Regions from separate parts of the Bradyrhizobium cedriense genome, predicted to be linked through region 3. Evidence: predicted binding sites of a transcription regulator. Region 3 holds the regulator's gene; each other region holds the start of a gene.
What was found. Region 3 encodes LexA, which represses DNA repair genes until DNA is damaged. Its sites were predicted from a motif close to TGTTCNNNNTGTGTTCNG; they were not measured.

Region 1 (7,788 bases), on a different contig from region 3:
CTGGTGGCTGGCTCTGCGGTATTTCGCGGCAAGGGCGGAGCGGAATACGCGGCCAATATTGCGGCTATTCGCGCCGCCGGAGATGCCGGCCGGGTCGCAGAACTGCAAGATAATGCCGCGGAGCCGCAGCGCGGGGAAAGCGCGCGCGTCCGGTAGGCTACGGACGGATCAGCAGTCGATCCTTCAAGCGCGTCTGATCAACGGCGACCCAATCTCCAGATTGGAACTTTAACGTTCCGACGCGTTTCCTAGACTGGACAGACGTCTGGTACGGCGCGCAGCGAATTTTTTGCACAATCGCCATCGGCCTGACGTAAATCGGGGCAATAATCCCGGGGAATGCGAGGGAGGGTCTCATGGAGAACGTACGTCGCTACCGGGCGCTGGCGTCCCTCTGTCGTCAGCAGGCGGCCTACCGGCCGCTCCAGACCTGGGAACTTCTCGGCCAGGCCGAACATTTCGAACATCTCGCCGAAATCGAACTCGAGGCGCATTTCGACGCGTGCAATGTGCAACGCAACGAGGACGCCACCAAACCTCCGACATGGGAAGCTCCCGTCGCGGCGTGATGGCGCCAAGCCGGCTCGGCTCAATGCGACATCAGGGTCGGAACCGTCATGGCTTCCAGCATGGCGCGGGTGACGCCCCCGAGGACGCGCTCTTGCAACCGCGAATGGCCGTAGCCGCCCATCACCAGGAGATCGAGGCTCTCGTCCGCCGCCAGCGACAGGATGGTCGGTTGAATGTCGGCGCGCGTCGCCGACAGCCCGACCGTGCGCGTCGACAGTCCGCGCCGGCCGAGATGCCTTGCCAGACTGCTCGCTGAGGCTTCGCCGCGCGCGGCCTCTGCCTCGTTGATGGTGATGATCACGATCTCTGCGGCGCGCGCCAGGAACGTTGTTGCGTCGCGCACGGCGCGGGCAGCGAGTCGGCTGCCGTCCCAGCAGATGCCGATCCGGTTCGCCTTGAAGGCTCCACGGAAGGTGTAGGGCAGGAACAGCACTGGGCCGCCCGCCTGGAACAGGATATCGCCTGGTACGTCGTTGTCGAACGAGCCCTGCGCCGGATCCGGCTGGAGCACGATGCTGAGGTCGTGCAGTCGCGCCATCTCGCCGAGCGAGCCGGCCGCATCCGCCGGGATCGCGCCGAGTGCGTGGCAGGCGTAGGAGATGCCGGCGTTCGCCGCTTCGCTCTTGAACACCGCGAGCGCGGCCTCGGCCCGTTCCACCGCGCGCTCGCGTTCAAGTTCGAACACGGCTGCCACCGCGGCGCCGCCCTCCATCACGTAAGCTGTACTGGTTGCGACATAGCCGACCGCGACCGCATCGAGATGTGCGTTGAGATGCGCCGCGAGCGAGATCGAGCCCTCGATCGCGGAGCGCATGGGACGTTCGGTGGGAATGTGGACGAGAATGTCTTTGTACATGGCGCGCCTCCGCTGGACGTGGATATCATCCGATGGCCGCAGTTTTTCACTGCGCCAAGGACCCGTGTTGAGCTGCATCAAACGGGCGGCGACGATTTGCCGGCTGCGCCCGCTCGGCCATTCTTTGCCGAGATTTAATCGGATGGACGGGACGCCGTAAGGTGGCAGCGACCATGTTGATGGCAAGGCGACATCAGCTCAACATGGACATTTCGACATGAACGATCCCGTCAAATCCGACACCGCCACCTCTCGCAAGATCTTGCGTCCGCGCCGGCTCGCGCTGCTCGGCACCGTGGCCGCGCTGGGCGTGGCCGCCCTGTCAATTGCGCCAGGCTCGTTGCCGTTCGGCATGAACTCCTTCGTTGCGCCGGCTCAGGCCGCGGAAGCCGCCGCGACGCCGCCGGGCTTCGGCGATCTGGTCAGCAAGGTCAAACCCGCGGTGATCTCGGTGCGGGTGAAGATCGACCGGGACAACGACAAGAGCGCCATGTTGCAGCAGAACCGGATGGATTCGGACGAGGACACGCCGTTCGACCAGTTCTCGCGACAGTTCGGCTTCCGCTTCCCGGGCGGCATGAACGGCACGCCGCGCCAGCGCCATCAGATGATCACGGGCGAAGGCTCCGGCTTCTTCATTTCCGCCGACGGCTATGCCGTGACCAACAACCACGTCGTCGACCACGCCGAGTCCGTCCAGGTTACGATGGATGACGGTACGACCTACACTGCGAAGGTCGTGGGCACCGATCCGAAGACCGATCTCGCGCTGATCAAGGTCGATGGCAAGAGGGACTTTCCATTCGTCAAATTCTCCGACCAGAAGCCGCGCATCGGCGACTGGGTGGTCGCGGTCGGCAATCCCTTCGGTCTCGGCGGCACCGTGACCGCCGGCATCGTCTCGGCCAGCGGCCGGGACATCGGCAATGGCCCCTATGACGACTTCATCCAGATCGATGCGCCAATCAACAAGGGCAATTCCGGCGGCCCGGCCTTCGACATGAACGGCAACGTGATTGGCGTGAACACTGCGATCTTCTCGCCTTCGGGCGGCTCGGTCGGCATCGGCTTCGATATTCCGGCCTCGACCGCCAAGCTCGTCGTCGCGCAATTGAAGGACAAGGGCGCGGTCACCCGAGGCTGGCTTGGCGTGCAGGTGCAGCCCGTGACATCGGATATTGCCGACAGCCTCGGCCTCAAGGAGGCGCGCGGCGCGATCGTCGACGATCCGCAAGATGGCAGCCCGGCGGCGAAAGCCGGCATCGAGGCGGGGGACGTCATCACCGCCGTCAACGGCACCACGATCAAGGACTCCCGTGACCTCGCCCGCACCATCGCCACCTTGGCGCCGGGCACGTCCGTGAAGCTCGATGTCTTCCGCAAGGGCGACAGCAAAACGGTGACCCTGGCACTCGGCGAGCTGCCGAACGAGCGGCAAGCCAAAGGAAGCGGCAATGCCGAAGAGGGCAGGGGGCAGCCGAATGCCGGCACGCCGCGCCTCGGTCTGAGCCTGGCGCCGGCAGGTGACGTCCAGGGCGCGGGCCAGAAGGGCGTCGTCGTCACCGAAGTGGATCCGCAGGGGCCGGCGGCACAGCGCGGCATTCAGACCGGGGACGTCATCCTCAATGTCGGCGGCAAGGCGGTCGGCAATGTCGGCGACGTTCGTTCGGAGCTGGCGCAGGCCAAATCTTCGGGCAAGCGCACCGTGCTGTTGCAGGTCAGAAGCGCGGAGGCGACGCGTTTCGTCGCGGTGCCACTCGCCTGACGCGATCCTCGACCGAAACGATCTGAAAAGGCGGCTCATGGGCCGCCTTTTTTGTTTGCTCGAGATTCCCACAGGCGCCGATAACATTCTCGTTAACGGCAGTCATGATGACCCGGTGCGTCCGAAAAAGCCGTGTTCGTCGATCACGATCCTGACGTGCCTCCGTGCTCTGCGGCAACGTGGCCGTGGACTCGGGTTGCAAGCGTGGAACCCGAACTTCCCCGGCGCTTTGTGGAACTGGCCGGTGGTTCGCATTTGATCGGTGCCGCCATGGATCGATTGAAGCTCTCGCTGAGGTGCGCGCTGCTCGTGGCGCCATTGGTGCTCTGGGGCGCAAACGCGCTTGGGCGCGACGACGGCCGCTACGCGGATTCTCCCCTGAAGCCATGGTTCGACAGCTTGCGCAGCCACCTCGGTCCGTGCTGCTCGGACGCGGATGGTTTTGCCGTTGCCGATCCCGACTGGGAGTCTCACAACGGCCGTTACCGCGTGCGCATTGACGGGCAGTGGATCGAGGTGCCGGACGAAGCCGTCATCACTGAGCCGAACCGGGCCGGCCGCACCATGGTGTGGCCGGTGAAGACTGCGTTCGGGATTTCGATCCGCTGCTTCATGCCGGGGAGCATGATCTGAGACGGGTCAGCGCGACCGTGTGGAGGACTTGCGCTTCGATGATTTCTTGGACGTTTTCTTGGACGTCTTCTTGGCGCTCTTCCGCTTCGATGCCTTCTTCGGGACCTTCTTGCCCTTCTTGCGGGCCTTCGACAGTCCGATCGCGATCGCCTGCTTGCGGCTCTTCACGCGGCCGCCGCGTCCCCCGCGGCCGCTCTTGGCGGTCCCCTTCTTGTAGCGCCGCATCTCGCCTGCGACTTCGCTGCCGGAGCTGCGCGAGTAGCGGCGCTTCTTTGCCTTGCGTGCCATGCATGTTCTCCCTTGGCGTGGAGAACCATTCGGCACCGCCATGGTTCCGGCAGCGCGTATTCAACGTTTCCAGTGGCGCAATGCAGCCTAGAACGAATTCGCCAGCTCGATTTCCGCTTCCAGCGCCTGAATGCGCCGTGCGGCCTCGCCGAACGACAGATCGCGCGCGTATTGGGCGGGTTGATAGGCCTCGTCGCTCAATCGTTTCAGCCTAAGGCCCTGCGCCCGTGTCATCTGCTCACCAAGAAAAACCCTGGCGTCGAACTTACTTTGCATCTGCATCCGGCTTCTCCGTTCTGAAAATCGTGACTTGACTATATGTTCTTATTTTGTTCTAACAAGCCATGGACAACAGAATTAATGAAATTCGACGTAAAATCAGGGTCTTGAGGCTCGAAATGGCCGACGTCGAGGCGTCGGTGCGCGACCTCGTCGAGCGCGACTGCGACTGCACACAAAGGGCCCTGGCGCAGATGGATTTGCGCCGGAAAATCAACCTCCTGATCGGCGAATGGAAGGCGGCTGGCGGCAGCGACGTGCTGCCCGATGTCCGCGACCGGGTGCGCCTTCGTATGAAGGCAGTCGGCAATCCCGTGAGCGGGATCAGGCGCTGAGATCTTCGGGAGCGCGCGTGGAGAGGTTCTACCGGATCTCGAAGTTCCGCGCCGAGCTGCTCAGCTGAATGTGCGCGCGCCGCGAGCGCCGGAGCTCCTGGATGCCGCGTGCTGACAGGAAGCGCCGGGCACTAAGGTAGAGGGCTCCGCGGTGGCGGAGCCCTCCATGGATTCCAGGGAGTGCCTATTTGGTGTTGGTCATGCCGCCTTTGTTCGTCATGGTGCCGCCCTGATCGGAGCCGGGACCAGAGCCGCCTTGGCCGGACGGATCAGCGCCCCTGGAAGACTTGGTATTGGCGCCGGTCGTCTGCGACGATGACATCGAAGATCCATGCTTGGCCTTATGCGATTTGGCCTGGGCTGCGAACGGCGCGGCGGCAAGGCCGGTTGCCAACATTACGGCGAGAGCAAGCTTGGTCGTCTGCATGCGGGAAACTCCCTGAGTCAAAGTGACGCAGGCGGCCAACCGAGATTCGCCGCAGGAGTTCCCAACAACGCACCGCCTCGCGGTCACCAACGCTTCAAGATTGCTTGTCTTCTTCAAGGATGAACACGACGCCGGTGAGCGTCGCGCCGATCGCGAAAGTCGTCACCAAGGTGAGGGTGAAGATCAAAGCGGCCTGGCTTCCGCCGTTGTTCAGCAGGTTGGCCACGGCTGGATTGGATAGGACGAGCGTGAGGCTGAAGACGAGGCCGAGGGCTGCACCCATCATCGCATGCGTCATCAGCTTGATGAGGCCGCTGGCGGAGATCAGCTCGGACGATTTCTTGGTGCGCATGGGCTGCATCCCGAACTGGCATGCAAACGCGCGCGTGATTTCCTGGTTCCCGTGAATGGCAGGAATTGTCATTGCCCGGCTTCATCCGGCGTTCATGCCGGGCTTGCGACAATGAACGCCATCAAAACGGGAACATCGATATGGGTAAGGTAGTCTTTCTTTACCGCTCGCTGGCCTATCGCAATGCGGCCGCGGACATCCTGCGCAAGGCGCGCAAGCTCCCGTGCGGTGCGGAACGGAGCGCGGCTCGTCGCTACGCCAGGGCACTGCGCGATCTCGCCCGAACGGAAGCCTGGCTGGAAGGACGGATCGCTCGCGAACCGCGGATGGCCGAACGCATGACGAGCGCAGCGTCCGGCTAACCGGAAGCGCGTTGCAATTCGGTGGCGGCGGCGGTGTCGAACTTGCCAAGTGCGGCCGTCTTGCGCGTCAACGGCACCTCCAGACGGCACAACAAGCCCTCCGCGCGCCAATCGAATTGCGCCTGTCCGCCAAGCTGGGACTCGACGCTCGCAAGCAGGCTTCGCGTGCCGAACCCGCGAGATTTCGGTGCCATGACCAGCGGCCCGCCGGATTCTTCCCACCTCAGCGTGAGCACCTCGTCCTCGACCTGCCAATCGATGGCGAGCCGTCCCGACCGTGTCGAAAGCGCGCCATACTTTGCCGAGTTGGTGAAGAGCTCGTGCAGCGCGAGTGCCAGCGTCTGGGCCGTTGCCGGCAGCAACTGAACTTCGGGACCTGCCAATCGGATCTGGCCGCCGAGCGAATAGGGCGCGAGTTCCTCCTCGATCAACCTGGAGAGTTCGGCGCCCTGCCAGCTCGACAGCGAGAGGATGGTGTGCACGCGCGCCAGTGCGTTGATGCGTCCCTCGACGGCGTTGACATAGGCCTTGACCTCATCAGCCCGGGTCAGGCGCACGATCGACTGCGCCAGCGCCAGCGCGTTCTTTGCGCGATGATCGACTTCCCGGGCCAGGAGATTCTGCCGCTCCTCGGCGCGCTTTCGCTCGGTGATATCGACGGTGACGCCGCTCACTCGAACCACGCGCCCGCTCTCGTCGACCGTCGCGGCCGCCGTGCCGACGCACCAGCGCACCTCGCCGTCGGGCCGCACGATGCGGAACTCGGTCTCGTAGGAGCGCGTGCCCTTGTTGAACTCGGCGATCGCCTTGCGCAACTGATCGACATCATCGGGGTGCAACAGCGCCTGAACGTTGGCGGGATTGACCGCGAAGATCTCCGCGCTGACGCCGAAGATGCGGTATTGCCCCTCGTCCCACATCCAATCGCCGCTGATCCAGTCCCAGTCCCATGATCCCATCTTGCCCGCGGCGATCGCCATGCTGCGGCGTTGCTCGCTCTCGCGCAGCTTCGCGGTGGAGCTTTCCAGTTCCGCGGTGCGTGCGCGGACGCGGTCCTCGAGTTCGTGGTTCAGCCGTTCGAGTTCGCGCGTCTTGCGGTAAAGCTCGGCAAACACCTTGATCTTGGCGCGCAGCACCTCCGGCACAACCGGCACAGGCACGTAGTCGACCGCGCCCATCTCGTAGCCGCGCAGCCGGTCGATGTCGCTGACCTGGATGGCCGAGATGAAGATCATCGCGGTCTTCTGGAAGCGCGGATGCTCGCGGATCATCGCGGCGAGCTCGAAACCGTCGAGTTCGGGCATGCAGACGTCGACCAGGATCACCGCGATCTCGGTCTTGAGCAGCACCTCCAGCGCCTCGCGCCCCGAGGAGGCGATCACGAGGTTCTCGCCGAGATCCTTCAAGATCACCTCATAGGCGAGCAGCTTGGCCGGCTGGTCGTCGACGAGGAGGATGTTGACCTTTTCGTGGTCCATTCGCGGATCCAACTCAGCGGTGCAGCCACATGCGGATCGCAAGCAGCAATTGGTCGGTATTGACGGGCTTGGCGAGGTAATCGGACGCGCCGGCTTCGAGGCATTTCTCACGATCGCCCTTCATCGCCTTGGCGGTCAGCGCGATGATCGGAAGACGGGCGAAGGCCGGGTTCTCGCGGATCACGCCGATGGTCTGATAGCCATCCATCTGCGGCATCATGATGTCCATCAGCACGATGGCGATTTCCGGATTGGATTCGACCAGTGTCACCGCCTCGCTGCCGGTCGTGGCCGTCAGCACTTTCATGCCGCGCCGTTCCAGCACGCTAGACAGTGCGAAGATGTTGCGGGCATCGTCGTCGACGAGCAGGGCGGTCTTGCCGATCAGGTCTTCGTCGGAACTGTTCAGCTTCTCAAGCATGCGCTGCTTCTCGACCGGAAGT
Region 2 (7,788 bases), on a different contig from region 3:
TTCTCGTAGACGGGGATGCCGGCGGTCTCCAGCGCACGATGCGCGACGGTCGGCCCCTGCCCGGCCCGCTGCACGGCCCTGTCATCCCAATAGTCGTGGTTGCCCATGACGGCGTGGACGCCGAGCGGCGCCTTGAGGCCGGCCAGCAGACGTGCCCATTCGTTGCACGGAATGATGCGCGTGACCTGATGCAGGCCGGCGACATAGTCGCCGAGCAGCACGATGATATCGGCGTTCAGCGCATTGGTGCGGTCGACGATGGCCTCGACCCGCTCCAGCGGCATCCAGGGATCGCAGGCATGGAGGTCGGCGATGACGGCGATCTTCAGCGGAAGATCCGCGGGCCATTGCCGCGGCGTCGGATGATAGCGCGTGACGCGGAGCCTCAGCATCGGCTCGACGCCGACGCCATAGGCGGCGGTCGAGACGCCGAGGGCGGACAGGCCGCCGATGGAACGGATGAGATGACGGCGCGTGATCATGGAAGCTCGCTTCTGATGCAGCTTCTCGATGCGATGCGATTGAAGCGGAATTGGGATACGCTCGTGCAGATGGTCTGCATCCTCGTGCAGACGCCTTGCACAGGCATCACCAGCGGCTCTCGCCGACCAGCGCATCCAGCCGCGTCTTCAATTCGTCCGACGCGCGATAGTACCAGACACCGCCGAGCAGATCGCGAAAACGTTCATTGACACGCGCTTCACGTTCGATGCGGTCGATCGTCCCGGTGCTGATCACATCTTCGAGGGGACCTGCCGCGAGCAGCGACATCAACACCGGATTGGCCTCGATCTTCAGGATCTCCAGGATCAGGTCGATCATTCGGTCGGGATCATCCTCGCGCAGGTCCTTTTCGAAATCCATGATCGTGAACAGATTGTCGTCCTGGTCGCGATCGGACTTGGAATATTGCTCGACCCAAGCACGGGCGAGCGCTGCGGTCGACATGCCGGCGCAATCGAGCGGCTCGCGCGGCGTGCGCTGGGCCAGATGGTCGGCCTGCCAGGCCTCGTTGTCGGCAAGCTCTGCAATGCGCGACATCAAGGGATCGTCGGGCGCGACATGCACACCGCCGAGCAGCCAGCGCAACCGGTCATGACGCGCGGCCTCGTGCTCGATGCGCGCGATCACCGCCTCGCCATGCGCATAGAGCAGCGACAGCAGGAACTTGTCGTTGAGCTGCATCACAGTCGGCTTGTCGGTCTCGGTCCTGAGCACCTCCAGCACGAGATCGAGCGCTTGCTGCGGCCGGCGGTGCGGCAGACGATCGAAATAGAGTTTCAAGGCCCAGATGCCGCCGACCTGGTCGCGCCGGCTGACGCGCTGAAGCGCGCACCACATCGATGCCAGCTCAGTGACCGGCATCGGATCCAGAAACGCCTCGGTCTCATCAGGCGTGCGCAGCTGCGGCGCGGCCGCGATGACCTCGAGCAGTCCAGTGTCGTCCGTCGGCCGCATTCTTCCAACTCCAATCCGTATGCGTGAGCGGCGATGCCGTGCGCCGCGCATCGGATTAGTGACAAGATTGAACCGGCGGGTTCACCGGTTGCGGCAGTCAGTCGTCCTCGGACTGCTCGGTGCCGAACAGGCCGAACTGGGCCGGATCGCGATTGGGCTCGGCGAGACCGAGATGGCGGAAGGCGTGCGAGGTGAGCAGGCGGCCGCGCGGGGTGCGCTGGAGATAGCCGCACTGGATCAGATAGGGCTCGATGATGTCCTCGATGGCATCGCGCGGCTCGGACAGCGCGGCGGCCATGGTCTCGACGCCGACCGGGCCGCCACCATAGTTTAGCGCGATGGTCGAGAGATAGCGGCGGTCCATCGCGTCGAGACCCGCGGCGTCGACTTCGAGCGCGCTCAGCGCGTGGTCGGCAATCTTGCGATCGATCTTGTCGGCATCGGCCGCGGAGGCAAAATCGCGCACACGCCTGAGCAGCCGCCCGGCGATGCGCGGCGTGCCGCGGGCGCGGCGTGCAATCTCGTTGGCCCCGTCCGCGGTCATTCCGACATTGAGCACGCGCGCACCGCGGCTGACGATGCTTTCCAATTCCTCGATGGTGTAGAAGTTGAGCCGGACCGGAATGCCGAAGCGGTCGCGCAAGGGATTGGTGAGAAGGCCTGCGCGCGTCGTGGCGCCGACGAGCGTGAATTTCGACAGCTCGATTTTCACCGAACGCGCCGCCGGGCCCTCGCCGATGATGAGATCGAGCTGAAAGTCCTCCATCGCAGGATAGAGCACCTCTTCCACCGCCGGACTGAGGCGATGGATCTCGTCGATGAAGAGCACGTCGCGCTCTTCGAGATTGGTGAGGAGCGCGGCAAGATCGCCGGCCTTGGCGATCACCGGCCCCGAGGTGGCGCGAAAGCCGACGCCGAGCTCCTTGGCCACGATCTGCGCCAGCGTGGTCTTGCCGAGGCCGGGCGGGCCGACGAACAGCACGTGATCCAGCGCCTCGCCACGCTTGCGCGCCGCCTCGATGAAGATCGACAGATTCTTGCGCGCCTGCTGCTGCCCAACGAAATCGGACAGCGATTGCGGACGCAGCGCGGTATCGCCGACATCGTCGCTGCGGCGCTCGGGCGTTACGATGCGTGGGGGCGTGGTCATGCAGGCAGGATAACACGACGCAGAGGTTTCGCGAGCCACCAGCACAGGCTGGCCGGAATGACGGCGACGACGGCGAGCATCGCCGAAAGCTTCAGCGCCTCTGGCACGGAACGGACACTGGGCACGATCACCGCCGAGGTTTCAGAGGGCACAACGAACATGCCAAGCGCGACGAAGCCGGCCGCGGCCACGGCCGCGGCGAGCCACGCCATCCAGATCATGTTGACATCGGCGTAGACCGCGGCCAGCGCGAATATCAGACCGGCAACGACTGCAGGAAGGAACGAGGCGAGAACCGTGGCGATGGCCAGCAGCAAGATCGCGATCGAAGCCAGAGCGCGCAGAGCCTCCAGATCGAGGAGCACAAGAAACATCTGCAGCACCGCGGCACCGAGTGCCGTCACCACGACCGAAACCAGCGCGGCGGTCGTCAGCGGCCCCACAACGGAGAAAACCACGACGATACCGACCACGCACGAAAGGCGACGAAGGAGAGCGACGACGGAATTGGTGCGGGCCGCGCTCACTTCGACAGCTCCTTCAGGCCCAACCGGATCAGCTGCGCAGTCTCCGCGCTCTCGCCGGCACTGCGCGCGGCCAAGGCAATCGCCGCGGCGGCCTGCGGCTGGCCGTAGCCTAGATTGACCAGCGCGGAGATCGCATCCGCCACGGGGCGCGGCGCGCGCTGGTCGTCGACGGCGCCGGCGAGATGCACCACGGCCGGATCAACGTTGGCGAAGGCCGGCGCCTTGTCCTTCAACTCGGTGACGATGCGCTCGGCGACCTTGGGGCCGACGCCGGGGGTGCGGGCCACGGCCGCCTTGTCGCGCAGCGCAATGGCATTGGCGAGGTCGGCCGGGGACAGCGTACCGAGCACGGCGAGCGCGACCTTGGCGCCGACACCCTGCACGGTCTGCAGCAGGCGAAACCATTCGCGCTCCTGGTCGGTGCGGAAGCCGAACAGCTTGATCTGGTCCTCGCGGACATAGGTCTCGATCGACAGCACGGCGGCCTCGCCAGGCGAAGGCAGATGCTGCAAGGTGCGCGACGAGCAATGCACCTGATAGCCGACCCCGCCGACATCGAGGATGACGAAATCCTCGCCGTAGGAATCGATCAGGCCCTTGAGCTTACCGATCATCGCTGCGCACCCCTCGCTTGAAGGACGCACGGCATTGATTCACCGTTCCCTCCCCCCTTGTGGGGGAGGGTCAGGGAGGGGGGTGCCACACGGGGATTCTCTCGAAGGCGCGAGGGTGACGCGTGCAGCTCATTGACGACGGCGGCACCACCGCTGCGGCTACCCCTCTCCCCAGCCCTCCCCCACAGGGGGGGAGGGAGCACACCGTCCATGCGGCTCATCTGTGCCTCACAACGCGCATTAGAGACCCACCACCTTCAACCGCAGCGCCGCGCTCTGGCGGTGATGGGCGTGGGTGATGGCGATGGCGAGCGCATCGGCGGCGTCCGCGGACGGCGGCTCGGCTTTCGGCAGCAGGATCTTCAGCATCATCGCGATCTGTTGCTTGTCGGCGTGACCGGCGCCGACCACGGTCTTCTTGACCTGGTTCGGTGCATATTCAGCGACAGAGATGCCGAACATCGCGGGCGCCAGCATGGCGACGCCGCGGGCCTGACCGAGTTTCAGCGTCGCGACGCCGTCCTTGTTCACGAAGGTCTGCTCGACCGCGGCCTCCATCGGCTGGTGACCGGACAGAACGGCGGCAAGCCCTTCATGGATCGCGAGGAGGCGGCTCGCCAGCGGCAGGTCGTCCGGCGGCTCCACCGAGCCGCAGGCGACGTAGATCAGCCGATTGCCGTCGGCCTCGATCACGCCCCAGCCGGTGCGGCGCAGGCCGGGGTCGATGCCGATGATGCGAACGGGGCCACGAATCGGGAGCGCAGTCATGGGCCATGTGATAGCGGCTGGCCGCCGCGGGGGGAAACAGAAACAGAACGGAAGTAACAGGGAAGTGGGGCCTCGTGCCCCGGGCGCGACGCAGCAAAAGTGCCCTCGCGCGCGTCCTCAACGCGCTATGGTGATGCGCCGCTGACCCGGGGCCAATGTTGCCGCCGGCGCTCGAGGCGCGGTTTGTCCCGACCCTGCGCAGCAGTGTTTCACGCTGCTGCGCGTCCGGGACACGAGAACTGCGTCAACCGCCCATCTTCGCGACCAGCGCGTCCGATATCTCGAAATTGGCGTAGACCTGCTGGACGTCGTCGTGCTCGTTGAGCAGATCCATCAGCTTCAGGAGCTTCTCGCCGGTCTCGTCATCGACCGCGACCGTGTTCTGCGGCTTCCAGATCAGCGCGGCCTTGCGCGGCTCGCCGAACTTGGCTTCCAGCGCCTTGGCGACGTCGCGATAGCCTTCTGTCGAGGCGTAGATCTCGTGGCCGTTCTCGCCCGAGACCACGTCGTCGGCGCCGGCCTCGATCGCAGCGTCCAGCATCGCGTCATCCGAGGCGACGCTGCGGTCAAATTCGATCACGCCCGTGCGGTCGAACATGAAGGACACCGAGCCGGTTTCGCCGAGATTGCCGCCGGACTTGGTGAAGAAGGAGCGGATGTCGGAAGCAGCGCGGTTGCGGTTGTCGGTCAGCGCCTCGACGATGACGGCGACGCCACCGGGGCCGTAGCCCTCGTAGCGGATCTCGTCATAGTTCTCGCCATCGCTGCCGAGCGCCTTCTTGATGGCGCGCTCGATGTTGTCCTTCGGCATGTTTTCCTGGCGCGCAGCGATCACGGCGGCGCGCAGGCGTGGGTTCATGGCGGGGTCGGGCGTGCCGAGCTTGGCCGCGACGGTGATTTCCCGCGCCAGCTTGCCGAACAGCTTCGACTTCTGGGCATCCTGCCGCCCCTTGCGGTGCATGATGTTCTTGAATTGGGAATGTCCGGCCATGCGTGGTCTCTTGAATGGTCTTTTGGGGTCGTTCACCGATCGGGGTGGGAAGCGCGGCCTTATAGGCCGCCAACCCACCGGAATCAAAGGGCTCCAGTGCTTTAGGGTCGTACCGCAAAGGTAGCTGGCGCAATGGTTCCTGCCTAGATGTCAGGCATCGTTAACCATGACTTCATTCCGGCCTGCGAAAATAGCACCCGACCGTCCCCCGACAAGAGAGACCCGATGGCGTTCGGATTATTTCGGAAGCGTCTGCCGGACCAGGCTGAGCCTGTGACAGCCCCGGAGGCTCCGCAGCCGGCGGCCCATTCCGAGCCGGCCGCGGCCGCCGAGGGTGATTCGGCCCGGGAGATCCTGGAATTGCTGGAACTCGAGCTCGGCGCCATGATCCGCCAGCTCGAGCGCGCCGCCAATTCGGTGGCCGGCGGCGCCGAGGCCACCGCCGCGACGCTTGCCGCCATTCGCGACCGGACCGACGCCCTGACCGGCCGGACCAACGCGGCGCAGTCGACCGCCTCCACCTTCGCCCATGCCGCCGACAAGTTCACCCAGTCCGCCCAGGGGATCGGCGCGCAGGTGCGCAATGCCGGCAAGCTCGCCGACGAGGCCAGCGCCGCGGCGCAGGAAGCCCGCGCCAATGTCGATCGCTTGCGCGAGTCCTCCGCCGCCATCGGCAACGTCGTCAATCTGATCGCACAGATCGCACGGCAGACGACGCTGCTCGCGCTCAACTCGACCATCGAGGCCGCGCGCGCGGGCGCTGCGGGAAAGGGATTTGCGGTCGTCGCCACCGAGGTCAAGGCCCTCGCGGTGCAGACCCAGGGCGCGACCGAGGAGATCACCCGGAAGATCGACGCGCTCCAGCGCGACGCCGCCGGCTCCGCGGAGGCCGTCCACCGCATCTCCCAGGCGATCGAGGCGATCCGCCCGGTGTTCGAGACCGTCAACGGCGCCGTCGCCGAGCAGAACGCCACCACCAGCGAAGTTTCCGGCAACGCCGCCAGCGCCTCGGAGTTCATCGTGTCGGTGGGCGAGAGCGCGGCCGAGATCGATGCCGCGACCAAGGCGGCCGAGACCCATGGCGAGAGCGTCGCCAAGGCGGGCAAGGCCGTCACAACTTTTGCTCAGAAGCTGAAGTCGCGTTGCGCCGTGCTGCTCCGCCAGAGCGAGCACGCCGACCGCCGCAAGACCGAGCGGCTGCCCTGCCACCTCAGGTTCGAGACCGCGCGCGGCGTGATGCCGGTCTATGAAATCGCGATGGACGGCCTGCTGATCGGCGGCACGGACGCGAGCCGGCTCGCGCCGCAAGCGATGATCGAAGGCACCCTCGAAGACATCGGCGCCTGCCGCCTGCGCGTGGTCGAGCAGTCCAAGGCCGGCGCCCGCGCGCAATTCGTTGGCTCCAGCGCCGCGCTCAGCGAGAAGATCGAGGACAAGCTCTGGTCGATCCATGAGGAGAACACGGAGCTGGTCACCCGTGCCATGGAGGCGGGCAATGCGCTGACGAAGATATTCGAGCAGGCGGTTGCGCGTGGCGAGGTCAGGCTGGAGGAGCTGTTCGACACGGACTACGTGGAAATTGCGGGCACCAATCCGCAGCAATACCGCACGAAATATCTCGACTGGGCCGACCGCGCCCTGCCGCCGTTCCAGGAGGCGTTTCTGGCGAGAGAGCCGCGGATGGCGTTCTGCGCCATGGTCGACCGCAACGGGTTCCTGCCGGTGCACAACAAGATCTATTCCCATCCGCAGCGGCCGGGCGACGTCGCCTGGAACACAGCCAACAGCCGCAACCGGCGGATATTCAACGATCCGGCGGGGTTGGCTGCCGCGCACAACCTGCGCTCGTACCTGGTCCAGAGCTATGCGCGGGACATGGGCAACGGCAACACCGTGATGATGCGCGAGATCGACGTCCCGATCCGCGTGCAGGGCCGGCACTGGGGCGGATTTCGCACTGCCTACAAACTGTAGTGCACGCTCAGGCAAGACGGCAGCGGCGAATCATCCTCTAAAGTCGAATTCTGGAATGGGAATGCCGCCGTGAGCCGATGAACGGCTCTCACTGGAGAACTCGTCGAACATGTCCGCCGCACAACTTGCCGTCATGGACACCGGCTCCAACCGCACCCTCGCCGAGCGGCTGATCGACCAGCTCGCCGACCGCATCGGCGGCCTCGGCGTGGAACTCGCCGACATCGCCGGCAACGTCCAGGAGGTCGCGAACCGCGTCGCGAGCCAGTCGGAACGCTTCCACCACCTGCAGAAGACGGCCGAGAC
Region 3 (7,788 bases):
TCCGACAATGGACCCGTGCCGAAGCCGGTCCTGGCCGGCTGTTGCCCTGGGTGCCGGTCGCATCCGGCGGTGGCATTGCGCTCTATTTCGCCGCCGATCATGAGCCGGTGCTCTGGGTCGTCGCCGCGACGGCGGCCGTGCTCGCGCTTGGCGCGGCGCTGTTGCGGCGGAGCCGGCTGTTTGCTCCAGCGATCATGATCGCAGCGGTCGCAGCCGGGTTTGCCGTGGCGACCTGGAAGACGGCGCGCATCGCCCATCCGGTGCTGGCCAAGCCGCTCTATGCGGTGTCGCTGTCGGGCTACGTGGAAGCGCGTGACATCCGCGAGCGCACGGATCGTTTTGTGCTGCGCGTCAGTGCCATGGAGGCGCAGCGTAGCGACGTCAGGCTCGAACGCGTACGGCTTTCGGTGCGCAAGGGGACTGCGCCGGAGGTCGGCAGCTTCGTGCAATTGAAGGCACGGCTGCTACCGCCGATCTCGCCTGTGCGCCCCGGCAGCTATGATTTCTCGCGGGACATGTTCTTCCAGGGCATCGGCGCTTCCGGCTTCGTGATGGGGGCCATCACGGCGTCGACGCCGCCGGATGCCGCGGGCCTGCGGCTGCGCTACGCCGCATTCATGCAGGGGCTGCGCGACGCGATCGACGCGCGCGTCCGTTCGACGCTCGAGGGCGACAATCGCGCGATTGCGACGGCGCTGCTCACCGGGCGGCGCGATGCCATCTCCGCGCCCGTCAACGACGCCATGTTCGTCTCAGGGCTCGGCCATGTGCTGTCGATCTCCGGCTATCACATGGCGGTCGTCGCCGGTGTCGTGTTCTTCGCGGTGCGCGCGCTGCTGGCGTTGATCCCCGGACTGGCGGCCGGCTTTGCCATCAAGAAATGGTCGGCGGCTGCTGCGCTGGTGGCGGCCGCATTCTATCTGCTGCTGTCAGGCGCGGAGGTCGCGACGCAGAGATCGTTCTTCATGACCGCGGTGGTGCTGATCGCCGTGATGGTGGACCGCCGTGCCATCACCTTCCGCACGCTGGCGGTGGCCGCGCTGATCGTGCTTGCGGTCGCGCCCGAAGCGCTGGTTCATCCGAGCTTTCAGATGTCGTTTGCGGCAACGCTCGGGCTGGTGGCGCTGGTGCAGATCGGCATGCCGAACCTTCTCGCATCGCCCGATCATTCCGCAACTGCGCGGATCGCGCTGTGGGGCGGCCGGGAGATCGCGATACTGTTCCTGGCCTCGCTGATCGCCGGGCTTGCGACCACGCCATACGCCGCCTTCCACTTCCATCGCGTCACGCCATACGGCGTGCTCGCCAATCTCGGTGCGATGCCGGTAGTCTCGGCGCTGGTGATGCCGGCGGGACTGCTGGGATTGATCGCCGCGCCCTTCGGGCTCGACGGCGTGTTCTGGTGGCTGATGGGTATGGGGATCGAGTGGATGGTTGCGGTCTCGCGCTGGGTGGCGGCTCTGCCGGGTGCAGTCGGCCGCATTCCGGCGTTCGGGATCGCGCCGCTGATCGCGGCCAGCCTCGGCATCATCGCGATGGGTCTGTTGCGCACGCCCTTGCGCTGGTGCGGGGTCCTGGTGCTGCTGGCAGCGATCCTCTGGGGGCTGTCGGTGCGGCAGCCCGACATCCTGATTGCCGGGGATGGCCAGAGCGTTGCGGTGCGGAGTGGGGATGGGCGCCTGCATGTGATGCGTGCGAGCAAGGACGGCTTCCTGCTGAAGGAGTGGTTAGCTGCCGACGCCGATCCGCGCGATGCCGCCAACGCCTCGTTGGCGAGCGGTGTGTCGTGTGACGAGTCCGGTTGCGTCACTCCGCTCGCAGACGGGCGGCTGGTCGCGCTGTCCTTGCGTATCGATGCGCTGGCGGACGATTGCAGCCGCGCCGCGCTGGTGGTGACGGCGTGGCCCGCGCCGCCGGATTGCGCGGCGATGGTGGTCGATCGGCCGCGTCTCGCCAGTCAGGGCGCGCTGGCCCTGACGCAGAGCGGTGGCGGATTCTCGGTTAAGGCGGTGAGGACGCGGGGCGCGAGCCGCCCCTGGCTGCCGGCCGGTGCCGGCGATGGGGATTTCGGCGGCAGCCTTGCGCCGAGGACGGCAGTGTCCCGCAACCGGGACGCAACACCGTCAGAGACGGACTTGCAGGCTGACGATTGAGAACGGATATGGTGGCGGTCCGATGGCACTCCGTCGGACGCAAATCGGACCATCTCGCCGGCCTCGGCCGGCGATGGCATTTCGATCCTGGCCCTCGACCGTTGGCCGGGGCGATGACGTCAGCCGATCGGCTGGCGCGTGATCGTCGGCCGCGTGCCGGCGACGATTTGCGGCTTGTGCTCGCGCTCGCCAACCGTCTGGGTCACCGGCAATTGCAGCACGGTCGCGCGCTGGCCTTCGACGAGCTGTGTCACAAGCACGTACTTGCCGTCGGGGAATTCGATCGCGTCATGGTGGCGATCGGGAATGTGCGGGTCGATCTTGCCGAACTTGCCGACACGGGAGTTGACGGTGCGTGTCCAGATCCAGCGGTTGTCATAACGAACGTTGTCGGCGAAAGCGAGCTCCGTTCCCGGCAGCAGGCAGACCGCGACGGAGAGATCGGCTTCGGAGGCGAAGCCGCGCGTCGAGGTGCCGCGGAAGGTTGTCGTGACGATGGTCTCGCCGACCTCGGCGGGGCGCGTCGCGACGGCATGCAGGCTGTAGTCACACATCGGGTGCTCCTCATGCGAAGATGAGGACCCGCACCTCTTTCTGAGGCGCAGGCCTCTATCAGGTGGAAGCACGCAACGCTCTGCTTGGTTATGGGCAAATCTGCGGCTGCGTCCGCAAGCCGCGATCACATTATCTTTCCCTAATCCAATAGGAACAAAGCTCGCCTCCGTGCATTCAGGAGCCGCGTTCTTGGCGTTCGCGCTCGCAGCGCGAATATTGCCAGCTCGATTGCGAGGGCCGCGGCTGCACTCGGGGCACTGAGAATTTGGCCGCCGGCCGCAGTGGCCTTGCAGACATCTTACAGACATGGCGACGCATTCGTGCAGCAGCGGTGTGCGACGCTGATGCCGCGACCAGCGGCAGCACGACTGCTCATGGCCGGTCCGGCACGCGGTCATTCCTTGAACCGAAAGGCCGCAAAGCAATGCTGCTTCGTGCGGTGAGCCGAGCATGTCGCGCCGGAAGAGGGGCCGGACAATCTGTGCAGAACCAGAAAGACCATCCGGCCGGGGCGGAGACTCATCCGCTCCAAAGCAGTTGAGCGGCTGGATCCGCTCAGTACTTCCGGTAAAGCCCGATCAGCTTGCCCTGAATCTTCACCCGGTTCGGCGGAAGAATCCGGACTTCATAGGCTGAATTGGCGGGCTCGAGCGCAATGGAGGCGCCGCGCCGGCGGAAGCGCTTGAGCGTGGCCTCCTCGTCGTCGATCAGCGCCACCACGATGTCTCCGGTATCGGCACTCTCGTTGCGCTGGATCAGCGCCATGTCACCGTCGAGGATGCCGGCCTCCACCATCGAGTCGCCGCGCACTTCGAGTGCGTAGTGCTCGCCCGAGCCGAGCATGTCGGGCGGTACGCTGATGGTGTGGCTGCGGGTCTGCAACGCCTCGATCGGCGTGCCGGCCGCGATGCGGCCCATCACGGGCACAGCGACCGGACGCTCGCCCTCGTCCGCGGGCGGGCTGGAGCTCGCGCGTATCTTGCCGAGATTGCCCTCGATGACGCTCGGCGTGAAGCCGCGGCGACTGCCGGCGGCGGCCTGGAGCTCGGGCAGCTTGATAACCTCGATGGCGCGAGCGCGGTTGGGCAGGCGGCGGATGAAGCCGCGCTCCTCGAGCGCAGTGATCAGGCGATGGATGCCTGACTTGGAGCGCAGGTCGAGCGCATCCTTCATCTCATCGAAGGACGGCGGCACGCCGCTCTCCTTCAGACGTTCGCTGATGAACCGCAGAAGCTCGTATTGTTTGCGCGTCAACATCTCGACCAAAGTCCCCCGGTTGATGTCGTTCGATTCCGAGACGAGGAGTTCAGCGATAAGCTGCTACACGTTCGAAACAAATCATGAACGGACACTATATGTTCGATATGTGTTCCGCAACTGCTTAATTTATAGTGAACAGAGCGAAGCTCGCGCGACGCGTGTGGCCGTGTCGCTCAGCCGGGCAGGCGCAGCACCTCACAGGCCGTGCCGGCGTCGGCCCTTGGCGCGAACGGTGCGCGTACGAGAAGTACCTGTGCCGCAGCCAGATTCGCAAGCAGGGAGGAGTCCTGATGGCTGACGGGAATCACGACGAGCGTGCCGTCGCCGCGCGGCTCGAGGCGCGCACGCAGATAATCCTCGCGCTGGTCGTTGGCGCCGAGATCGCTGCCGAGCACCGCGCGCTCGCGGTGATGATGAATCACTGAACGGCCCGACAGCGCGCGAATCAGCGGCACCAAGAACAGGAAGGCGCACACGTAGGATGACACGGGATTGCCCGGCAGACCGATCACGCGCATCGCGCCGAGCCGGCCATGCATCATCGGCTTGCCCGGTCGCATCGCGATCTTCCAGAACGCCATCGCGATGCCTTCGTCTCGTAGCGCCTGCTGGACCAGATCATGATCGCCGACCGAGGCGCCGCCAGTCGTGACCAGGATGTCGGCGCCGCTCTCGCGGGCTCGACGGATGCCGGCCTTGGTGGCCTCCAGCGTATCGGCGGCAATGCCGAGGTCGATGGTCTCGGCGCCCTCGCTGCGGGCGAGCGCGTGCAGGGCGTAGCCGTTGGAGTAGACGATCTGGCCGTGGCTTGGCGCGGTGCCCGGCATCACCAGTTCGTCGCCGGTGGCAAGGATCGCGACCTTTGGGCGGCGGCAGACGGCAAGCTCGGGGTGATTCATGGCGGCCGCAAGCGCAAGATCGCGCTCGGTGAGGCGGGTTCCCTTGCGCAGGAGGACGTCGCCCTCGCGGAAGTCAACGCCGGCGGTGCGGATGTGCCGGCCCATGATCGCGGCTTCCTTGATCGTGACGCGGTTGCCCTCGGCGACCGTGTCCTCCTGGATCACGACGGTATCCGCGCCGTCGGGAATGATGCCGCCGGTGAAAATCCGCACAGCCTCGCCGGCACCGACCGATCCCGCAAATGGCCGGCCTGCCGCAATCTCGCCGATGACCGTCAGCCGGGAATCGATCCTCGCCGCATCGGCCGCGCGCACGGCATAGCCGTCCATCGCCGACATCGCCTGCGGCGGCTGGGTGCGCCGCGCTGCGACGTCGCGGGCGAGCACGCGGTGGAAGGCTGCGTCGAGAGCGACCATCTCTTCCGGCAGCGGCTCTGCACCCGCCAGCACCGCGGCAAGCGCGTCGGAAACGGGCATCAGGGCCAAAGATGAAATCTCCTGCTGGGCTGGCTCGGGCAAACTGGCAGCGAGAGTTCTAGCCGAGTGCCCGCCCAGAGGCAAAATGCGCCGACGCAGGACGATTCATCCTGCGTCCTGACACTTGCATCGGCGGATGCAGTTCAAATGCGCCGCGGCATGATCCGGAACGCGATACAGACTGGTACGAGGATGGCCACGGCGAGCACGAGGAGAACGAGCGCCACGACCAGCATCGGTCAACTCCGCGTCTGCTCGCCCGGAGTGATGTCGGGAGCTTTTGGGCTCTGATCCTTGTCCGGCAGAGGATCGGCCTGGGATTTCAGGTCGGCGGCCTTGCTGATCAATTTGGCGGAGAGGCGCGAATCCGACGTCGTTCTGGCGAATTCGAGAAGCAGAGAGGCCTGTTTTGTGAGGTAGGATTTGCCGAGCACGAGAATGAATCCGATGTAGAAGTCCCAACCGACTCTTAGAGTCCGGAAGAGGTATTCCGTTCCCGGAACTTCGTACAAAAATGCACAAACTGAGTTGGTTCCTCATCGGAGCCCGTTAAGTTCCCCGAACCGGACCTCAGGATCCTTGCGGTCAAATTCCCAAGGACAGCAACGCGCTGCCGACGTCACGCGGCGAGGTCACATGCACGGCGGTCAATCCGCGCGCCCGTGCGCCTTCGACGTTCTCGGCCAGATCGTCGAAGAACACAATGCGCTCCGCGGGGACGCCGATCGCCGCCACGACGTGGTCGAAGGCCTCCGCATCAGGTTTGCGCAGACCGATGCTGGACGACAGGTAAACCTCGCGGAAGTGGCTCAGCAGGTCGGCGTACTCCCTGGAGAAATAATCCACGTGCGGCCGATTGGTGTTGGAGAAGGCATAAAGCGGCATCTGCTTTGCCGCGCGCGGCAACAGCTCGGCGATGTCGGGCATCTCGCCTGCGAAGATCGCATTCCAGCCCTCCAGGAACTGCGCATCCGAAATTCCGATGCCGAGTGAGGCGCGCAGCGAGGCGAAGTATTCCTCATCGCTGATCCTGCCGACCTCGTGCAGCCGGTAGGCCTCATCACGCACATAGCGCGCGACGATGGCTTCCGGCTCGCAGCCGGCATGCCCTGCCCAGCAGGCGATCGCCTTGGAGAAATCGATGTCGAGCACCACGCGCCCGAGGTCGAACAGAAGCGCGTCCGCGCTGCCGGGAGAGAGGGAGGTCATCGTGTCCTTTTCACTTCAGTATCGATAAGGATCGTGGTCGAACAGCGGGAAGGCGCTGAACACGCTCGGCGGGTTGGTTGCCGTTGCCGGATGCAAGCAGGATGAATTGACCTCGGCGAACGAGGTGGCCCCCAGGAGGCCGAGGCAGCGCAGCACTTCGTCCTCCAGCAGTTCCAGCATTCGCACCACGCCGGCTTCGCCCGCCGCCGCCAACGCCCAGCACTGCAGCCGGCCGATGCCGACGATGTCGGCGCCCGCGGCGATCGCCTTGACGATGTCGGTGCCGCGGCAGAACCCGCCATCGACCATGATCTTGGCCCGGCCCTTCACCGCTTCGACGATCTCGGGAAGCACATGCATGGCGCCGAGCCCGTGATCGAGCTGACGGCCGCCATGGTTGGAGACGTAGATCCATTCGACGCCGTGATCGACCGCGATCTCGGCGTCTTCTGCGGTGGCGATGCCCTTGAGGATCAGCGGAATCTTGAACTTGTCCTTGATCATCTTCACGGTCCGCCATTCCAGGCCCTTCTGGTAGTCGCCACCGGTGGCGCGCAGCCGGCTTTCGCGAACATAGCGCTTGGCGATGTCACGCTCGCGACGGCTGTAATGGGCGGTGTCGACGGTCAGGCAGAAGGCCGCATAGGCGTTCCTCTCGGCGCGGCTGACGACATCGGCCACGAAGGCATCGTCGCCGCGGACATAGAGCTGATAGAGCCGCAGCGCGTCCCGGGCAGCCTCGGCGGTCTTCTCGAGGCCCGGTTCGGACACCGAGCTCAGCATGTGCGCCGCACCGAAAGTGCCGGCGGCGCGTGCTACGCTTGCCGCGCCATCCGGATCGAAAATCTCGAGGGCACCGACCGGGGCGAGCACCAGCGGCAGGCGCATCCTGCGGCCGAATTGATCGACCCCGCCGTCGACCTGACGGACGTCGCGGAGCACGCGCGGGCGGAAGGCGATCTCGTCCAGCGCCATGCGGTTGCGGCGCATCGTGGTCTCGGTCTCGGCGGCGCCGACGATGTAGTCCCAGGCATTCTGGTTGAGGTTGGCGCGCGCCTTCCGGACGAACTCGTGCAGATTCTGGAACAACTCGGTGCTGGCGCCGAGTTCGACGTTCCGTTCCGGCCGGATGCGGGGCGCTTCGTTCATTGTCGTCCTCCCGAGAATTTGAAGTCTTATCGCCATCGCCTATCGCGTCCGGCCCTCCAAAACCATCCTAAAATCGCATAGCTGCG
Region 4 (7,788 bases), on a different contig from region 3:
GAAGCCTGTGACGATGAACAAGGCGCCCGCCGTCGATATCAGCATGCCGATGCGATAGGCCGCGACATAGGCGGCCATTCCGGCGGCCTGCTCGCTTTCGGGCAGGCTCTCGACGCGGAATGCATCGACGACGATGTCCTGCGTCGAGGACATAGTCGCGACCAGGAGCGCACCAAGCGCGACGAACAGGGGCGAGCGCGCCGGATCGGTCAGCGCCAGCAGCAGGATCGCGCCGATCAGCAGCAGCTGCGAAAACACCAGCCAGCCACGGCGACGGCCGAAAGCGCGCGTGAAGAGCGGCACATGCAGCGCATCGACCAGCGGCGCCCACAGGAATTTCAAAGTGTACGGCGTTCCAACCAGTGCAAAGAGCCCTATGGTTCCGAGATCGACCCCCGCCTCGGCCATCCACACCAGCAGCGTCGACCCCGACAGCGCCAGCGGAAGTCCCGAGGAGAAGCCGAGGAAGAGCACGATCAGCACCCGCGGTTGCAGGTAGACGGCAAGGCCGTCGCGCCAGGAGGTCGCAGGGGCGGAAGTCGCGGCAGGGGAAGTCGCGTCAGGTGCGGTCATGGTGTGGTGTTAGCAGATTCTGGGGGGAATGACTTGCGCGATGGCCGCGAGGTGAGAGAGCCTTACATCCTCAGTGTCATCGTCCGCGCAGGCGGACGATCCAGTACTCACCGGCGTTCCGGTTCAATCACATCCGCCGCGGCGTACTAGATGCCCCGCCTTCGCGGGGCATGACAGCGTCATGGCGGGCCGGCAATTTCGTGATAGAGATCATCCCAATTCGGGTTGTGCTGCTCAATCAGCCGAACCTTCCAGGCCCTGTTCCATTTCTTCAGGCGCTTTTCCCGCTTGATCGCGTTTTCGGGATCATCGAACTGCTCGAAATAGACAAGCCGGGCGACGTCGTACTTCTCCGTGAAGCCCTCGACGAGCTTCAGCTTGTGTTGTGCGATCCGGCGATGAGGTCGTTCGTCACGCCAATGTAAAGCGTTCCGCCGATCTTGCTGGCGAGAATGTACACGTAGTACGACCGCGCGCCCATCTGCTGTCTCTGGGATACTGGGTCGCCCGGTCAAGCCGGGCGACGACACCGGTATAGAGGCGGCAGGTTACCGCATGTCAGCGCAGAATCACTCCCCCGCCTGGAGCTTCCGCGGAAACAGCTCGCCCGCGCCCGTCGCCACCAGCCGCGGCCCCTCGGCCGGCGCATCGGTCTTGCTGAAATCAAGCTCCTCGATTCGTCCCGCGCGCTTCTCGATCTTGTCGGCGGAGATCAGGATCTGGCGGACGTCCTCGTTCGCATCGGAAAAATGTTTCTGCAGTTTGACCACGCGCTCGCGCAGGCGGCCGAGATCGTCCCCGAGCTTGATCACCTCGGTTTGGATCTGGTCGGCGGCATCACGCATGCGCGCGTCCTTCATGATCTGCTGCATCACCTGGATCGCAAGCATCAGGAGCGAGGGCGACACCAGCACGACGCGGGCGCGATAGGCCTTCTGGATCACGTCGTCGAAACCGTCATGAATCTCGGCGTAGACCGATTCCGACGGCACGAACATCAGCGCCATCTCCTGGGTCTCGCCGGTGATGAGGTATTTTTCGGAGATGTCGCTGACATGCTTCATCACGTCGCCGCGCAGCCGCTGCGTAGCGATCCGCTTCTCCTCGTCGCTGCGGGCGTCGTGCAGCGCGGTCATCGCTTCCAGCGGGAATTTCGCGTCGATGCAAAGCGGCCGCTGATCGGGCAGGAACACGACGCAGTCCGGACGCTTTCCGGTCGAGAGCGTGAACTGGAACTCGTAGGCACCCTTCGGCAGGCCGTCCTGGACGATCGCCTCCATCCGCGCTTGGCCGAACGCGCCGCGCGACTGCTTGTTGGAGAGCACGTCGCGCAAGGTGGTTACCTGCGTGGTGAGGTCGGTCAGGTTCTTGTGCGCGCTGTCGATGATGCCGAGCCGCTCGTGCAGCGCGCGCAGGCTCTCCATGGTGTTTCGGGTCGAGTGTTCCATGGACTGGCCGACGCGGTGCGTCACCGAATCCAGCCGCTCGTTGACCGCGCGCGCCATCTCGGCCTGGCGGCCGGCCAGCGCCTGGGTCATGGCGTCGACCCGGCCTGACGACTCGCTCTGCGCCCGCAGCACCTCGCTCAGACGTTCCTCGAGCTCGTCGGCCCGGATGGCGTTGGCCATGGCGAGTTCCGCGCCGCGCCGCCCGGAGCGCGCGATCACGACGGTAATCACCACCAGAAGGATGAGGACGAGGGCGCCGAAGCCGATCAGCGCGTCGATGACGCGTATCGGCCAGTCGCCGAGCACGAAGATGATGTCGTTCATGCCCACCCTTCTAGCCGATTCGCCGGGGCGCGCGAACGAATGGCGAACATTTATGCTGAATGTCCCGTTGATTTTTATGGTTAACGAACCCTGAAGTTTTATGGTTAGCGGAGGGTTAACGGGGTTCCTGGCCGGATTGACCGCATCCGGCGCGCGGCTTAAATCGCGGCCATGGCCCTACGAGAAATCATCATCCTGCCGGACAAGCAGCTGCGCCTGGTCTCCAAGCCGATCGAGAAGGTCACGCCGGAGATCCGCAAGCTTGCCGACGACATGTTCGAGACCATGTACGACGCGCCCGGCATCGGCCTCGCGGCGATCCAGGTCGCGCAACCCCTGCGGCTGATCACCATGGACCTCGCCAAGCGGGACGAGAACGGCGAGACCAAGCCGCTCCCGCGCGTCTTCATCAATCCCGAGATCGTCGCCTCGTCCGAGGAACTGTCGGTCTACGAGGAAGGCTGCCTGTCGATCCCCGAATATTACGAAGAGGTCGAGCGGCCCGCGAGAGTGCGCGTGCGCTTCACCGATCTCGACGGCAAGGTGCACGAGGAGGACGCCGAAGGCCTCTATGCCACCTGCATCCAGCACGAGATCGATCATCTCAACGGCGTGCTGTTCGTCGACTATCTGTCGAAGCTCAAGCGCGACCGCGTGATCAAGAAGTTCGAGAAGGCGGCCAAGCGCGCGGTTGAGTAGGCCGCGTCGTTCGCCGTCATGCCCGGCCTTGTGCCGGGCATCCACGTTCTTTGCCGTCGCGAGCAGGAAGAACGTGGATGGCCGGGACAGGCCCGGCCATGACGAGTACATTGCTCGTTTCGAGGATTGTCTCGCCACATGCCCCTTCGCCTGATCTTCATGGGCACGCCCGATTTCTCCGTGCCGACGCTGCTCGAGCTGGTTGCGCACGGCCACGACATCGCGGCGGTGTACACCCGTGCGCCGAAGCCGGGCGGGCGGCGCGGCTTGCAACTGCAGCCGACCCCGGTCGAGGAGGCCGCGCGAAAACTCGGCGTTCCCGTGCTGACGCCGAAGACGCTGAAGACGCCGGAAGCGCTGCAAGAGTTTCGCGGATTTGAGGCCGATGCCGCCGTCGTCGTCGCCTACGGCATGATCCTGCCGCAGGCGATTCTCGATGCGCCAAAGCTCGGCTGCTACAATCTGCACGCTTCGCTGCTGCCGCGCTGGCGCGGCGCCGCGCCCATCAACCGCGCGATCATGGCAGACGATGCCGAAAGCGGCGTGATGGTGATGAAGATGGACGTCGGCTTGGACACCGGCGACGTCGCCATGGCCGAGCGGCTCGCGATATCCGACAATATGACCGCCGCCGATCTGCACGATCGCCTGTCCCGGCTGGGCGCCGACCTGATGGTGCGCGCGATGGCCGCGCTCGAACGCGGCGGGCTCCAGCTCAAGAAGCAGGGCGAGGACGGCGTCACCTATGCCGCCAAGATCGACAAGGCTGAGGCGCGGATCGACTGGACCAGGCCCGCGCGTGCCGTGCTGCGCCACATCCACGGCCTGTCGCCGTTCCCCGGCGCCTGGAGTGAGCTCGATGCTGCGCGCGTCAAAATCCTGCGCTGCGAGCTGGCGAAGGGATCCGGCGCGCCGGGCGAGGTGCTCGATGACAACCTCACCATCGCCTGCGGCGAGGGCGCGATCCGCATCATCGAGCTGCAGCGCGAAGGCAAGGCCCGGATGCAGACATCGGAGTTCCTGCGCGGCGTGCCCGTCAAGCCGCCGATGCGGTTCGGTTGATGCCCCGCTACAAGCTCACCATCGAATATGACGGCGCGCCGTTCTTCGGCTGGCAGATGCAGGAGACGCTGCCGTCGGTGCAGGGCGCGCTGCAGGCGGCGGTGAAGGCGATGACCGGGGCGGATACCCGGGTGCACGGCGCTGGCCGCACCGATGCCGGCGTGCACGCGCGCGGCCAGGTCGCGCATGTCGACGTCGACAAGCAGTTTCCGCCCGGCCGTTTTCGCGACGGGCTCAACGCGCATCTGCGTCCGCATCCGATTGCGGTGCTCGAGGCCGAGATCGCGCCTGATACTTTCGAGGCGCGCTTCTCGGCGGTCAGGCGCCACTACCGCTATCGCATCGTCAACACCCGCGCCAATCTCGCGCTCGACGCCGGCCACGCCTGGCGCGTACCGCGCCGGCTCGATGCCGACGCGATGCACGCAGCGGCGCAGCGCCTGCTCGGCAAGCACGATTTCACCACCTTCCGCGACACCGAGTGTCAGGCCAAGTCGCCGGAGAAGACGCTCGACCAGCTTGACGTGCTGCGCGACGGCCGCGAGATCACGATTCTCACCTCGGCGCGCTCCTTCCTGCACAGCCAGGTGCGCTCGATGGTGGGCTCGCTGGTCTGGGTCGGCGAGGGGCGCTGGACGGCCGACGATCTCTCCGCCGCGTTAGCAGCCCGCAACCGCGCGGCGTGCGGCATCGTCGCCCCGCCGGAGGGGCTGTACTTGATGAAGGTGGATTATTGAGGTGAGGCGCGCTGCTGCCACACCCTCAGTGTCATGCCCCGCGTAGGCGGGGCATCCAGTACGCTGCGGCCTCGCGGCTCAATCACGACTGTCTCTGGAATACTGGATCGCCCGATCAGGTCGGGCGATGACAGCTCTCTTTGTGGAGGCAACAGCGCCTCAAGCAAAATACCGCGTCAAAATCCCGCGATACACTTTCGTCAGCTTCTCCAAATCCGTCACCGGCACGCGCTCGTCGACCTGATGCATGGTCTGGCCGACGAGCCCGAACTCGATCACCGGGCAATAGCTGGAGATGAAGCGCGCATCCGACGTGCCGCCCGAGGTCGACAGCTCCGGCTTGCGGCCCGTCACTTCCTCGATCGCGGACACCGCAAGATCGGTGAACGGACCCGGCTTGGTCACGAACACGTTGGAGTTGGATGGCTCCCAGACGATGCGGGCCTTGATGCGGTTGCCGCAGGCCTTGGCCAGGCGTGCCTCGACCAGCTCGCGCAAGGAAGCCTGGGTGTGGTTGTCGTTGTAGCGGATGTTGAATTTGGCGCGGGCCTGGCCGGGAATCACGTTGTAGGCGTTGTTGCCGACATCGACCGAGACGAATTCGAGATTGGAGGCCTGGAATTGCGCGCTGCCGTGGTCGAGCGGCTCGTCCGAGATCGCCACGATCAGCCTGGATATGTCCGGCACAGGATTGGACGCGCGGTGCGGATAGGCGACATGGCCCTGCACGCCGTCGACATGGAGCGTGCCGGATTGCGAGCCGCGCCGGCCGACCTTGATGGTGTCGCCGAGCACTTCGACATTCGATGGCTCGCCGAGCACGCAATGATCGAATTTCTCGCCGCGCTCCGCAGCCCATTTCAAGAGCTTGATGGTGCCGTTGATGGAGACGTCTTCCTCATCGCCCGTGATCAGGAAGGAGATCGAGCCCTTGCCGTCGCTGCGCGGCTTGCCACCATTGGCGGCGAGATGCTCCAGCACCGCGGCGACCGAGCAGGCGATGCCGCCCTTCATGTCGACCGCGCCGCGGCCGTGCAGGATGCCGTCCTTCACCTCGCCGGAGAATGCGCCGACGCTCCAGGCACTCTCGTCGCCGGGCGGCACCACGTCGGTGTGGCCGGCGAAGGTGATGTGCGGCCCTTCAGCGCCGAGCCGCGCGTAGAGATTGTCGACGTCGGCGGTGCCGGGGTCGGAGAACGTCACGCGGTGGCAGGTGAAGCCGGCCGCGGTGAGAGCTTTTTCGAGCACCCCGAGCGCGCCGGCGTCGGCCGGGGTCACCGAGGGGCAGCGGATCAGATCGCGGGCAATGGACAGAGCATCGGTCATGCGCCCCGCTTAACATGCATCCCGCCGGGCGGGCTAGCGCTGGGCGGCACGAATTCGAGCTCGCTCCGCTGATCCCAGCTTTTTGCAGGGGACGAGGCGGATGCGGAGCCGTCCTCGACCTCGGCGAGCGGATCGGGGCCGAACCGGTTGTGGCCCGAGGTGCCCGGCAGAATGAACATGTCGACGAGGCCCCACAGCCACAGGGTCGAAGCGGTGAGGCTGAACGCAAGCGTCCAGTTGGCGTCAGGCAAAAGGTCCGAGAACTGGCTGAACAGGCCGGGGATGAAGACGAACGGGATGATCCACCAGCCGCTCCTGCCGCGATCGTGCAGCCGCTTGATTGCCGTTGCCAGGAAAATCCATGCGAACACCGCCAAGCCGGACGACTTCAGGATCAGATCCGTGCGGTCAAAGGATGCCGGCACGCGATAGGCCCGGGGATCGACCAGCTTGAAGAGCTCGTCGAGACCGAAGTCGAAATCGAGCCTGAGGGTGGAGGTGAACGCCCTCTGGCCGCTCGCGACGTGGATCGCCTGATCGATCAGCCCGAGCAAGGCCGCCAGAAGCGCGACGATGAGCAGCGCCTGCCACAGCAGTGCACGGTTGATGCGGCGGTCGAAGCGGAAGAGATACCAAGTCCAGTCCATGCGAATGGCTCCGGGCGGGAGGGGCCGCCCGGGAATTGGTCGCTATGGAGGAGCGGTGGGTTCGAATGCACTGCTTAGAGCGTCATCCTGAGGCGTGAGCGCAGCGAGCTTCGAAGGATGAACGGCCGAGATATAGCGGTAGCCGTGCCGTCGCCCTTCGAGGGCCGCCAAAGAGGCAGCTACCTCAGGGTGACAGTGAGGGAATGGCGCTTGCTGCGCAGATCAATCCCGCAGCAACTCGTTGATGCTGGTCTTCGCGCGGGTGCGCTCGTCGACGCGCTTGACGATGACGGCGCAGGCAAGGCTCGGGCCGGGCTCGCCGTTCTTCATGGGCCTGCCGGGCAGGGCGCCGGGCACCACCACCGAATACTCGGGCACTTCGCCCATGAAGATCTCGCCGGTCTCGCGGTCGACGATCTTGGTCGAGGCACCCAGGAATACGCCCATCGCCAGCACCGCGCCCTTGCGCACGATCACGCCTTCGGCGACTTCGCTGCGCGCGCCGATGAAGCAATCGTCCTCGATGATGACGGGCTCGGCCTGCAGCGGTTCGAGCACGCCGCCGATGCCGACTCCGCCGGAGATGTGCACGCGCTTGCCGATCTGCGCGCAGGAGCCGACGGTCGCCCAGGTGTCAACCATGGTGCTCTCATCGACATAGGCGCCGAGATTGACGAAGGATGGCATCAGCACGACGTTCTTGGCGATGAAGGCCGAGCGGCGCACGATCGAACCGGGCACCGCGCGAAAGCCGGCATCGCGAAACCGGTTCTCGCCCCAGCCCTCGAACTTCGAGGGCACCTTGTCCCACCAGGTCGCCTTGCCCGATCCGCCGGGAATGATGCCCATGTCGTTGAGGCGGAAAGACAGCAGCACGGCCTTCTTCAGCCACTGGTTGACCATCCACTTGCCGTCGGCCCCGCGCTCGGCGACGCGCGCCTCGCCCTTGTCCAGGATCTCCAGCGACTGGTC

Region 1: a site for LexA is predicted at 4,432-4,449, ahead of ACYCVF_RS10355 (DUF3072 domain-containing protein). Genes of this name have one in related genera too.
Region 2: a site for LexA is predicted at 4,550-4,567, ahead of ruvC (crossover junction endodeoxyribonuclease RuvC). Genes of this name have one in related genera too.
Region 4: a site for LexA is predicted at 2,377-2,394, ahead of ACYCVF_RS19915 (DNA recombination protein RmuC). Genes of this name have one in related genera too.

The regions. Positions count from the first base shown of each region.
Region 1 covers NZ_JBTSWB010000002.1:874,231-882,018, forward strand. Annotated here, with positions in the region: gene rpe (ribulose-phosphate 3-epimerase) at 1-156, shown strand, start outside; gene ACYCVF_RS10330 (hypothetical protein) at 357-569, shown strand; gene ACYCVF_RS10335 (universal stress protein) at 590-1,426, opposite strand; gene ACYCVF_RS10340 (Do family serine endopeptidase) at 1,644-3,191, shown strand; gene ACYCVF_RS10345 (hypothetical protein) at 3,462-3,824, shown strand; gene ACYCVF_RS10350 (DUF6496 domain-containing protein) at 3,831-4,112, opposite strand; gene ACYCVF_RS10355 (DUF3072 domain-containing protein) at 4,200-4,394, opposite strand; gene ACYCVF_RS10360 (hypothetical protein) at 4,511-4,726, shown strand; gene ACYCVF_RS10365 (hypothetical protein) at 4,911-5,153, opposite strand; gene ACYCVF_RS10370 (hypothetical protein) at 5,248-5,505, opposite strand; gene ACYCVF_RS10375 (hypothetical protein) at 5,577-5,867, shown strand; gene ACYCVF_RS10380 (HWE histidine kinase domain-containing protein) at 5,864-7,345, opposite strand; gene ACYCVF_RS10385 (HAMP domain-containing protein) at 7,359-7,788, opposite strand, start outside.
Region 2 covers NZ_JBTSWB010000010.1:176,086-183,873, reverse strand. Annotated here, with positions in the region: gene ACYCVF_RS33050 (metallophosphoesterase) at 1-482, opposite strand, end outside; gene ACYCVF_RS33045 (DUF6869 domain-containing protein) at 589-1,458, opposite strand; gene ruvB (Holliday junction branch migration DNA helicase RuvB) at 1,556-2,608, opposite strand; gene ACYCVF_RS33035 (hypothetical protein) at 2,605-3,135, opposite strand; gene ruvA (Holliday junction branch migration protein RuvA) at 3,132-3,749, opposite strand; gene ruvC (crossover junction endodeoxyribonuclease RuvC) at 3,990-4,517, opposite strand; gene ACYCVF_RS33020 (YebC/PmpR family DNA-binding transcriptional regulator) at 4,762-5,508, opposite strand; gene ACYCVF_RS33015 (methyl-accepting chemotaxis protein) at 5,734-7,482, shown strand; gene ACYCVF_RS33010 (methyl-accepting chemotaxis protein) at 7,592-7,788, shown strand, end outside.
Region 3 covers NZ_JBTSWB010000008.1:228,336-236,123, reverse strand. Annotated here, with positions in the region: gene ACYCVF_RS28970 (ComEC/Rec2 family competence protein) at 1-2,153, shown strand, start outside; gene ACYCVF_RS28965 (hypothetical protein) at 2,273-2,707, opposite strand; gene lexA (transcriptional repressor LexA) at 3,264-3,965, opposite strand; gene ACYCVF_RS28955 (molybdopterin molybdotransferase MoeA) at 4,142-5,353, opposite strand; gene ACYCVF_RS28950 (hypothetical protein) at 5,584-5,778, opposite strand; gene ACYCVF_RS28945 (HAD family hydrolase) at 5,930-6,553, opposite strand; gene ACYCVF_RS28940 (alpha-hydroxy acid oxidase) at 6,569-7,702, opposite strand.
Region 4 covers NZ_JBTSWB010000004.1:698,413-706,200, forward strand. Annotated here, with positions in the region: gene ACYCVF_RS19905 (AmpG family muropeptide MFS transporter) at 1-573, opposite strand, end outside; partial or broken gene ACYCVF_RS19910 (GIY-YIG nuclease family protein) at 753-1,054, opposite strand; gene ACYCVF_RS19915 (DNA recombination protein RmuC) at 1,143-2,345, opposite strand; gene def (peptide deformylase) at 2,517-3,044, shown strand; gene fmt (methionyl-tRNA formyltransferase) at 3,183-4,106, shown strand; gene truA (tRNA pseudouridine(38-40) synthase TruA) at 4,106-4,843, shown strand; gene dapE (succinyl-diaminopimelate desuccinylase) at 5,003-6,169, opposite strand; gene ACYCVF_RS19940 (DUF805 domain-containing protein) at 6,166-6,816, opposite strand; gene dapD (2,3,4,5-tetrahydropyridine-2,6-dicarboxylate N-succinyltransferase) at 7,039-7,788, opposite strand, start outside.